One region of the Brevibacillus gelatini genome, then DNA from elsewhere that is predicted to be linked to it. Evidence: riboswitches for the same ligand, from Rfam matches in the RefSeq annotation. Region 1 holds a riboswitch; the other holds the start of a gene.
The links. Region 1 has a riboswitch for lysine ahead of AAFJ72_RS06810 (aspartate kinase). Riboswitches for the same ligand answer to the same signal wherever they lie in the genome.
Positions count from the first base shown of each region.

Region 2: it holds a riboswitch for lysine, as region 1 does, so the genes downstream of both, AAFJ72_RS04935 (amino acid permease) here and AAFJ72_RS06810 (aspartate kinase) in region 1, are expected to answer to the same signal.

Region 1 is NZ_CP154342.1:1,352,604-1,357,675, forward strand. Features, by position in the region: gene trxA (thioredoxin) at 1-231, shown strand, start outside; gene AAFJ72_RS06800 (DUF2164 domain-containing protein) at 466-717, shown strand; gene uvrC (excinuclease ABC subunit UvrC) at 756-2,537, shown strand; lysine riboswitch at 2,624-2,811, shown strand; gene AAFJ72_RS06810 (aspartate kinase) at 3,162-4,403, shown strand; gene AAFJ72_RS06815 (DUF2507 domain-containing protein) at 4,512-4,967, opposite strand.
Region 2 is NZ_CP154342.1:940,822-945,893, reverse strand. Features, by position in the region: gene AAFJ72_RS04945 (CGNR zinc finger domain-containing protein) at 147-704, opposite strand; gene AAFJ72_RS04940 (DinB family protein) at 877-1,371, shown strand; lysine riboswitch at 1,457-1,643, shown strand; gene AAFJ72_RS04935 (amino acid permease) at 1,757-3,196, shown strand; gene AAFJ72_RS04930 (aminotransferase) at 3,430-4,611, opposite strand; gene AAFJ72_RS04925 (Lrp/AsnC family transcriptional regulator) at 4,608-5,072, opposite strand, start outside.

The sequences.
Region 1 (5,072 bases):
TGCGGCCCTTGCAAAATGATCGCTCCTGTTCTGGAGCAAATCGACAGCGAAGTGGGTTCCAAGCTGAAAATTGTCAAAGTCAACGTTGACGACAACCCGGATTCTGCTGGTCGTTTTGGCGTAATGTCCATCCCGACCTTGATCGTGTTCAAGGATGGTCAGCCAGTCGATAAAGTAATCGGCTTCCAGCCAAAAGAAGCTCTGATGGCAACGGTAGGCAAACACCTGTAATCTGTAAGCAGCCAAACCGACAGCATGAAAAAGCGGCGAGAACGATGCCGCTTTTTTTTCATACCTAAAATGCCGACGGTTTGACCGGGCGCAAGCATAAATAGCGATCTACCGTACGAAAACTGTCGCTTTCCGATCGAAGCGGCAGTTTTTTTGCTGCCCGATCCGTGATACTATGAAGGGTAGAACGTACATTCCTATGACAGGAAGAACAAGGAAGGAAGTCAGATGCGGATGCCAGGCAAACTGACGAGAGAGCAAACGAACTATCTCGTGTTGCAGGTGCAACGTTATTTTCAGTCAGAACGCGGCGAGGAACTGGGCAATCTGGAGACGGAAGAGCTGATTGCCTTTTTTTCCAGAGAGCTGGGGCCGTTTTTCTATAACCAGGGCGTAGAGGACAGCCGCAAGCTTGTGGTGGAGCGGATGAACGCGCTGGAGGATGAACTGTACGTCCTTGAGCAGCCTGTCATGAAAAAACGATAAGGTGAGAAGGCCGTGAGAAGAAAATGGAGGGAGCAGCCATGAACCGTACGTTGAAAGACAAACTGGCTGTGCTGCCGGAAAAGCCCGGCTGCTACCTGATGAAAAATGCAAGCGGGGAAATTATTTACGTCGGAAAGGCCAAGGTGCTGAAAAACCGCGTGCGCTCGTACTTTACGGGAAGCCACAACGGGAAGACACAGCTTTTGGTCAGCGAGATCGCGGACTTTGAGTATATCGTGGTGTCGTCTGCCATCGAGGCGCTGCTTCTGGAATGCAACCTCATTAAAAAGTACGATCCGCGCTATAACGTCATGCTTCGCGACGACAAAACATATCCGTACATCAAAATTACAAACGAAGCGCAGCCGCGGCTGGAAATTACCCGAAAAGTGCTAAAAGACAAGGCGAAGTATTTCGGTCCGTACCCGAATGCCGGCGACGCGTCCGAGGTGAAAAAGCTGCTCGATCGGCTCTATCCTTTGCGAAAATGCCGCAACATGCCCAAGCAGGTATGCTTGTACTACCATTTGGGCCAATGTCTCGCCCCCTGTGTGTACGAGGTTCCGGCTGAGGAAAACCAGCGTTTGGTGGATGAGATCAGCCGCTTCCTCGACGGCGGACATGAGCAGATGAAGCAGCAGTTGACGGAAAAAATGCTCCAGGCCGCAGAGGCGATGGAGTTTGAGCGGGCCAAGGAATACCGCGATCAGATCAGGAGCATCGAAGCGGTGATGGAAAAGCAGAAAATTACGTTCACCGACACGGTCGACCGCGACATTATCGGCTTTGCTGTGGAAAAAGGCTGGATGTGCATTCAAATTTTTTACATGCGCCAGGGCAAGATGATCGAGCGCCAGACGACCTCCTTTCCGTACTACGGAAGCGAGAGCGAGGACTTCATGTCGTACGTCACCCAGTTTTACTACGACAAGCAAAACGCGCTGCCCAAAGAAATTTTGCTGCCGGAGGAAAGCGAGCCGGAACTGCTCAGTGAATGGCTGGGAGTCAAGGTGTTGACGCCCAAGCGCAGCAAAAAGCGCGAGCTGGTGCAGATGGCTTGTGAAAATGCGCGGATTGCCCTGCAGGAAAAGTTCGCCCTGATGTCCAAGGACGACGCGCGGACGATTCAGGCGGTGCACAACCTGGGGCACATCCTGGGGATCGGTGTCCCTCACCGGATCGAGGCGTTTGACAACTCGAACATTCAGGGGACAGAGCCGGTGTCGGCGATGGTGGTGTTTACAGACGGACGACCGGACAAAAAGGAATACCGCAAATTCAAAATCAAGACAGTGGAAGGGCCGGACGACTACGGGTCCATGCGCGAAGTGATCCGCAGACGCTACTCGCGGCTGTTGCGGGAAAACCAGCCGATGCCCGACCTGATCGTCATCGACGGGGGCAGAGGACAGATCGGAGCCGCCATGGACGTGCTGGAAAACGAGCTGGGCCTGTACATCCCGGTCTGCGGCCTGGCCAAGGACGAAAAGCACAAAACCGCGCAACTGATGTACGGCGATCCGCCGGAGCCGATCAATCTGAAGCGGGACAGCTACGAGTTTTATTTGCTGCAGCGCATTCAGGACGAGGTGCACCGTTTTGCGATTACGTTTCACAGGCAATCCCGGTCGAAGACGATGCTCTCTTCCCAGTTGGACGAAATTCCCGGCATCGGCGAGAAGCGGCGCAAGCTGTTGTTTACCCATTTTGGCTCGCTGAAAAAAATGCGCGAGGCGACGGTCGAAGATTTCCGGCAGATCGGGATCGGCGACAAGCTGGCAAAGCAGATTATCGCCCATTTGCGCAAGCTGGAGACATGACTTTTTTGCAAAAAAGCAATTGAACCGCTCGGATTCCCATGATATAATGCCTTTCAAACAGAATAGTTAGCCTCACTTCCCTGATGAAGTGAGGTAGAGGCGCGAAAACCAAGAGTACCACCCTGAGATCGGGTATCTGTGAAGGGAGCGGGAAAGGGGAATTCGCCGAAGTGTGGAGGAAAACCCGTGCTTCTCCATGCTGGGTCTGCATTGAACAAGTGCAGGACTGTCATCTGGCTCTTAAACCGGCGTCAGATGGAGTGCTATCTCACGGTGTCAATGTGAGCGTTGATAGGTGTTGTCCTGTCATGTGCTGCATTGTTCGCGTGTATTGGGAAGGAGGAACCGGTATGTCGATACAGTAGGCAGCGGCAGGTACTTATTCCTTGTCGGTGCCTTTTTTTACTGAATCGGAACGTATCAAACGGCAAGAGCAAACAAGCCCGATTCAGCAAGAACAACCATCCGCTTAAAGGGAGATCGCTAGGCGTCGATGGTAGTCTCTTATAAAGTGCAAAGTGACAGGTAAAATTTTTCGGAAACAAACGGCGAAAACAAGCTAATAAAACGAGAAAAAACGATACATTCTACAAACATTGGAAATGGAAAAGGGAGAGAAGCCGCATGGGGTTGATCGTGCAAAAATACGGAGGCACCTCTGTAGGGACCATTGAGCGAATTTTACGAGTTGCGGACCGAATTATCAGCTACAAAGAGGAAGGGCATGACATGGTAGTCGTCGTGTCTGCGATGGGCAAATCTACGGACGTTCTGGTAGATATGGCCAAACAGATCAGCGCCTACCCTTCCGAGCGTGAGCTGGATATGCTGCTGACCACGGGGGAGCAGGTATCGATCGCTCTGCTCGCGATGGCCTTGCATTCCAAAGGCTACGATGCCATCTCTTTGACTGGCTGGCAAGCCGGAGTGACGACGGAAGCCATTCACGGCCGGGCGCGGATCAAACAAATCGATCCAAAGCGCATTCAGGCAGAGCTTGCGCGAGGCCGCGTCGTGATCGTGGCAGGTTTTCAGGGTCTTAGCGACGAAGGAGAAATTACGACGCTCGGCCGCGGTGGATCGGATACATCGGCGGTTACGCTGGCAGCCAGCCTGAATGCCGACAAATGCGAGATTTTTACAGACGTTTCCGGCGTTTATACGGCAGACCCGCGGGTGGTGCCGAAAGCAAGCAAGCTGGATACGATCTCGTATGACGAAATGCTGGAGCTTGCCAATCTCGGCGCAGGCGTCCTGCATCCGCGTTCGGTAGAGGCTGCGAAAAAATACAAGGTACGGCTGGTGGTCCGCTCCAGCTTTACTGCTGAAGAGGGTACGTACGTTGAGGAGGTTGCCAACATGGAAACAGGAAGAGTAGTAAGTGGAGTCGCGCATGACGAGGATGTCGCCAAAGTTACGGTTGTCGGGATGCCGGCAAAGGTGGGGACTCTTTCCCGCCTGTTCAACACACTCGCAGACAACCAGGTGAACGTCGACATCATCATTCAAAGCTCCTACGAAGCCGCTGTCACGAATATTTCGTTTACAGTCGCGGGAGATGACTTGAAAAAGGCACTGGATACGCTGGAAAACAACAAAGCAGAGCTGGGCTTCGACAAAGTCGACTTCGAGCAAAACCTGACCAAAGTGTCTATCGTCGGCTCCGGCATGGTGAACAATCCGGGTGTCGCCGCAGAAATGTTCCGCGTTTTGGCTGAACAAGAAATTTCCATTAAAATGGTTTCAACGTCCGACATCAAAGTGTCCTGCGTCATTCCTGCCGGGCAAACCGAGCTTGCCGTCCGCAGCCTGCATACGGCATACGGGCTTGACGTGGAACAGACAGCAGTCGTGCACGGCCTGTAAGAAGCGAATGCTCCCTCGCCCACTGGCAGAGGGGGCATCTTTTTAACGCAAGTATTTCAAGGGGCGTCAGAAGCAGAGGGGCATCCCGAACCCGAGGGGGCATCGCGTTTACTTTTGCGTCCACACCTTGATGAGAATGCGGGACAAGCTTTCGATCTCCAGCTGTGAGGACGTGTCCTTGCCCTTCCATCGCTCAATGCTGCCGGCAATGATTCCGGCTTCCAGGGACAAGGTGCGGCTGAGCCGCTCGGGCGTCTGATAGGCATGGATGGTGTGTGAGAGCTTGTACACGATTTCTTCTTCCGACTCTTCCAGAAGATCGAGCTGTCCCAGCCCAAGGCGGATAAACGGCAGAATCGGGCCGGTGGAAGACTGGATCGGAATTTTCCGGCCGATGTCTTTTCCCAGCCAGTACAAAATCGGGCTTTCGCTCTCTCCGAGCAGCGTATTCGTCAATGTTTCGCGGAGCAGATGGTAGCCGAGATAGGGCATGTGCATACGTTCGGTTACCGGAATCGTTTGGGGCGGCAACAGGGCTGCCAGCTGATCGGTATCTTTCATCATGCTTCCCTCCTGTCTGTACCAGATTATGAGAGGGAGGCTTTCTTCATGACCGATTGAGAGAAGATTGCGAGAAAAAATAGTGTAACTAAACACAGTTATTCTATC
Region 2 (5,072 bases), 410 kb from region 1:
TTGCTTCTTATTATGTCTCAATCTTCCTTTCCATGTGCGTCCTTTGCCTTTTCCTGCTGAAAAACTCGTCCTCATGTACGAACGCCATTCGGTTTTCCAACCAAAACAAAAAGGCGCTGGTATCTTCCATAGCGCCTCGTATCCCCTCACTTTTTCTCCTTTTGCCGCTCCCGAAAACGGCGCACTTTCATCAGATTGCCGCACATTTTGTCATCGCACCAGCGGCGCACCCGGTTGCGGCTTTCATCGTAAAACACCCAACGGCAGTCCTCGTTGTCGCAAATCTTGACGCGTTGTACGTGCGCCGGAAGCAGCAGTTCGGCAAAGGAAGCCGCAATGCGGGCCATCACCAGCTCCCAGCCGCTTGCGGTGCTGACCATCTCCTGCTGATAGCCGCTCTCCTTGTCCGCAGTGATGACGCGAACGTAAAAAGGCGCCTTCGCGAGCGTCTGATTCAACTCCTCCAAATCCTCCTGGCGCAAAACTTCTCCACGCACAACCTGCTCCAGCAAGCCGCGCATATATTCGCGCATATGGAGCAGCGCCGCAGCACTCGCCTCATCAATCGGCAACGGAGCATGCAAATCGTACCTCCGCAAAAACCGCTCCAGCCATTCCTGCTTCGCCAGCCGATTTTCCCTGCGGCCAGAACCGCGCGAGTCACGCCAATCACTGTTTAAAAAATCAATGCACAGCCAGTCCACTTCACTCTTCCCCCATCTGTTCTTCTTCTCTTTTGCTTCTTGTATGAAAAACCAGCATATGGTATCTTAATTCTGTAACTATCATAACCATTTTTGTTGGTTACAAAGCATTTCTTTTTGCCATGCCATTATAACGCTTCACCAATCTGTTTAATAGACGAGGAGGAACCACATGAACCGGATGGAACTGCTTGCTCACTACTGGGAATGCACGTATGACAAGGAAGACTGGTTTCCGCCGCTCAAGGACGCCCTGGCCGGAGTAACGGCTGCGCAAGCAAGCTGGCGACCGGAAGGCGAGGCCGCCAACACGATTTGGGAAAATGTCAGCCACCTGCTTTACTACAAGGAACAGTTGCTGCATCGTCTGTCCGGCACGGAATTCATCCATACGGCCAAGACGAACGACGACACGTTCCGGCCTTCGGGAGGACCTGATGACGAAGCTGCCTGGCAAGCTACCTTGCAGCGCCTGGAAGCCGTCCATCAGCAGATTCAGGAAAAGCTCGCCGCGCTGTCAGAGGAACAGTTCGATCAGCCGCTTCCGAGCATCCCGGCCGGGCAAAGGGTGATGAGCATCATCCTCCATGACGCTTTTCACACAGGACAAATCGTGCAAATCCGCAAGCTGCAAGGCTCCTGGCCTGCGCGTCGGTCATTTGAATAGCCAAACTTTTACATTGATAAATCCTCACCAATCTTATATAGTTGATAAGTAAATCAATTCAATACATGTTATCCTCATCATTCACGGTGAGGATAGAGGTCGCGGCTTTTATGTCATCCTGTACGAGATTCAGAAGAGATCAATGACTCCAGGAAAGGGAAAAGTCGCCGAAGTTCATCGCGTATCTCTGTGCGCATGGGCTGGGGCTGTACCCGAAAGGGACAGAACTGTCACGTTTGCATGCCGGGCAAACGTGGTGTGCTATCTTCAGTGAAGGCTTGGTGGGGATTGGATTATACCGCCCTGTGCCGTTTTTTGGCTATTGGCGGTTTTTTCGTTTCCGACCGACCTTCTCAAAATTTCAGAAAGGTCGTGCAAGCATCGTATGTCACAGAATCAACTGCAACGTGGTTTGAAAGCCCGCCATTTGACGATGATCGCCATTGGCGGCTCCATCGGAACAGGACTGTTCCTGGCGAGTGGAGGCTCGATTCACGAAGCTGGACCAGGCGGAGCCTTGGTCGCCTACATCGCCATCAGTATCATGGTTTACTTTTTGATGACCAGCCTGGGGGAAATGGCAGCCTTCATGCCGGTATCCGGCTCCTTTTCCACCTACGCTACCAAATTCGTCGATCCGTCGCTCGGCTTCGCGCTGGGCTGGAATTACTGGTACAACTGGGCCATTACGATTGCCGTCGAGCTATCCGCCGCGGCGCTCATTATGAAATACTGGTTCCCGGATACTCCCGCCATTTTGTGGAGTGCCCTGTTCCTCGCCCTTATGTTTACTCTTAACTTGTTGTCTGTCAAAAGCTACGGCGAATCGGAATACTGGTTTGCCCTGATTAAAGTCGTGACGGTCATTGCCTTTATCGCGATCGGTGTGCTGATGATTTTTGGCATCATGGGCGGCGAAGCAGTCGGCTTCCAAAACTTCACCAAAGGCGATGCGCCATTCAACGGCGGCTTCATGGCCCTCCTGGGCGTGTTCATGATTGCCGGGTTCTCGTTCCAGGGAACCGAGCTTGTCGGTGTAGCTGCCGGGGAGAGCGAAGACCCTGGCCGCAACATCCCGAAAGCGATTCGCCAGATTTTTTGGCGCATCCTTCTCTTCTATATTTTCGCGATCCTGATTATCGGACTGCTCGTTCCGTATGACAACCCGAATCTCATCAGCGGCGATATTACCGATATTGCCATCAGTCCGTTTACAATTGTATTTGAAAAAGCCGGCTTTGCCTTTGCCGCTTCCGTCATGAACGCGGTCATCCTCACTTCTGTTCTGTCAGCAGGGAACTCGGGCATGTACGCTTCTACCCGCATGCTGTGGGTGTTGGCCAAAGAAGGCAAAGCACCCAAATGGTTTGCCAAAGTGACACGCAGCGGCGTACCCGTCAATGCCCTCATCATGACGGCTGCCATTGGCGCACTGGCGTTTTTGTCCTCGCTGTTCGGTGATGGTGAAGTGTACGTGTGGCTGTTGAACGCCTCCGGTATGTCCGGCTTCATCGCCTGGCTCGGAATCGCCATCAGCCATTATCGCTTCCGCAAAGCTTATTTGGCGCAAGGACGCGATCTGCGCGATTTGCCGTACCGGGCGAAGCTGTTCCCGTTCGGTCCGATCTTCGCTTTCATTATTTGCTGCATTGTCATTATCGGCCAGAACTACTCCGCGTTCCTGGGCGGAGAAATCGACTGGAACGGCGTTCTCGTCTCTTATATCGGACTTCCGCTGTTTTTGATCGTCTGGCTCGTTTACAAATATACGAAAAAAAGCAAGCTGGTGCCGCTGGACAAAGTCGATCTCAGCATGGATGAGTAAGATACAGCGTCTGCAGCCAGCACGCCAAAAGATTCCCTCAATCGCAGGGAATCTTTTTTTGTGTCGCAGACAGCGCTGAATGAAAGCAACACCGCAAAAGCCGAAGCATGGAAAAACGATCAGGTAAATCAACAGTACGAGTCGTTGCCTTTTGTCGTTCTCACATAGACGACCTTACCCGCGACCGCTACAGAAAAGAGGACAGCCCTGCGACTGTCCTCCTCTTGTTCTGTTTACCGCAATCGTCCCATCAAGCGCTCCATCCGTTCCAGCGCCTTTTTCAACTGCTCCATGGACGTTGCATACGAGCAGCGAATGTGTCCTTGTCCGCTCTCGCCGAACACGTCACCCGGTACGACCGCCACCTTTTCTTCCATCAGCAGCTTTTCGGCAAACTCGGCAGAGCTAAGTCCTGTGGCCGCCACGGAAGGGAATGCATAGAACGCTCCGTCCGGCTCGTGGCATGTAAGCCCGATCTGGCGGAAGCCGTCGACTACGTAGTTGCGGCGCTGGCGGTAGCTCTCGATCATCCGCTCCATATCGCCGCGCCCATGGCGCAAAGCTTCGAGCGCCGCCATCTGTGCCATCGTCGGCGCACACAGCATCGTGTACTGGTGAATTTTCAGCATGCCAGCCAGGAGGTCAGGCGTCGCACACACGTACCCGAGACGCCAGCCCGTCATGGCAAACGCCTTGGAAAAGCCGGAAATCAAAATCGTCCGCTCCTTCATCCCCGGCAGAGCCGCGATGCTGTCGTGCATGCGTCCGTAAGTCAGCTCCGCGTAAATTTCGTCGGAGATCACCAGGAGGTCGTGCTTTTCGATGATCGGCAAAAGCGTCTTCCATTCGTCTGCCGTCATCGTACCTCCTGTCGGGTTGTTCGGATAGCAGAAGATGATCGCTTTTGTGCGCTCGGAGATGTTTGCCGCAAGCTCCTCTGGCGTCAGCTTGAACTGGTTCTCCATCGTCGTTTTCAAAAACTTCGGCACTCCCCCTGCCAGACGAATCACAGGCTCGTAGGAGACGTAGCACGGCTCGACCACCAGCACCTCGTCGCCCGGATCGAGGATAGCGCGCAGCGCGATGTCAATCGCTTCGCTGGCTCCAACGGTCACGAGAATTTCCGTCTCGGGATGATAGCTGACCGAAAAGCGCTCTTCCAGATACTTTTGAATCTCCACGCGCAGCGGCAGCATCCCTGCGTTGGAGGTGTACGCAGTGTGCCCGCGCTCCAGAGAGGAAATCGAAGCCTCGCGCATGCGCCATGGCGTCACGAAATCCGGTTCCCCGACTCCCAAAGAGATGACCCCTTCCATCGACGCCGCCAGGTCGAAAAAGCGGCGAATGCCCGATGGCTTCAAGGATGCGACTGTAGAAGACAAACGATTTTTTTTGACTGTCAGTTGTGTACTCACGGCGTAACCACCATCCTGCGATCTTCGTCACGATCTTCCAGCTCAATGCCGTCGTGCTTGTAGCGTTTCAAAATAAAGTGCGTGGCTGTCGACACCACAGAGTCGAGCGTCGCCAGCTTTTGCGATACGAAGGTGGCGACCTCTTTCATCGTCTTTCCTTCGAGAATGATCGACAAATCGTAGCTGGCACCGGACATCAGGTAGACGGCCTTCACTTCCGGGAAGCGGCAAATGCGCTGGGCCACCTCATCAAAACCGACGTCGCGCTTGGGCGTCACCTTGACGTCGATCATGGCGTTGACGTACGGATGGTCTTCCACGCGCTCCCAGTTGACCAGCGCCGGGTATTTCACGATCACCTTCTCGGCTTCCAGTTCCGCAATCGCCTGCTCGATTACCTCAGTCGGCTCTGCCAGCATTTTGCCGATCTGCTCGGCGCTCATGCGGCTGTCTTCTTCCAA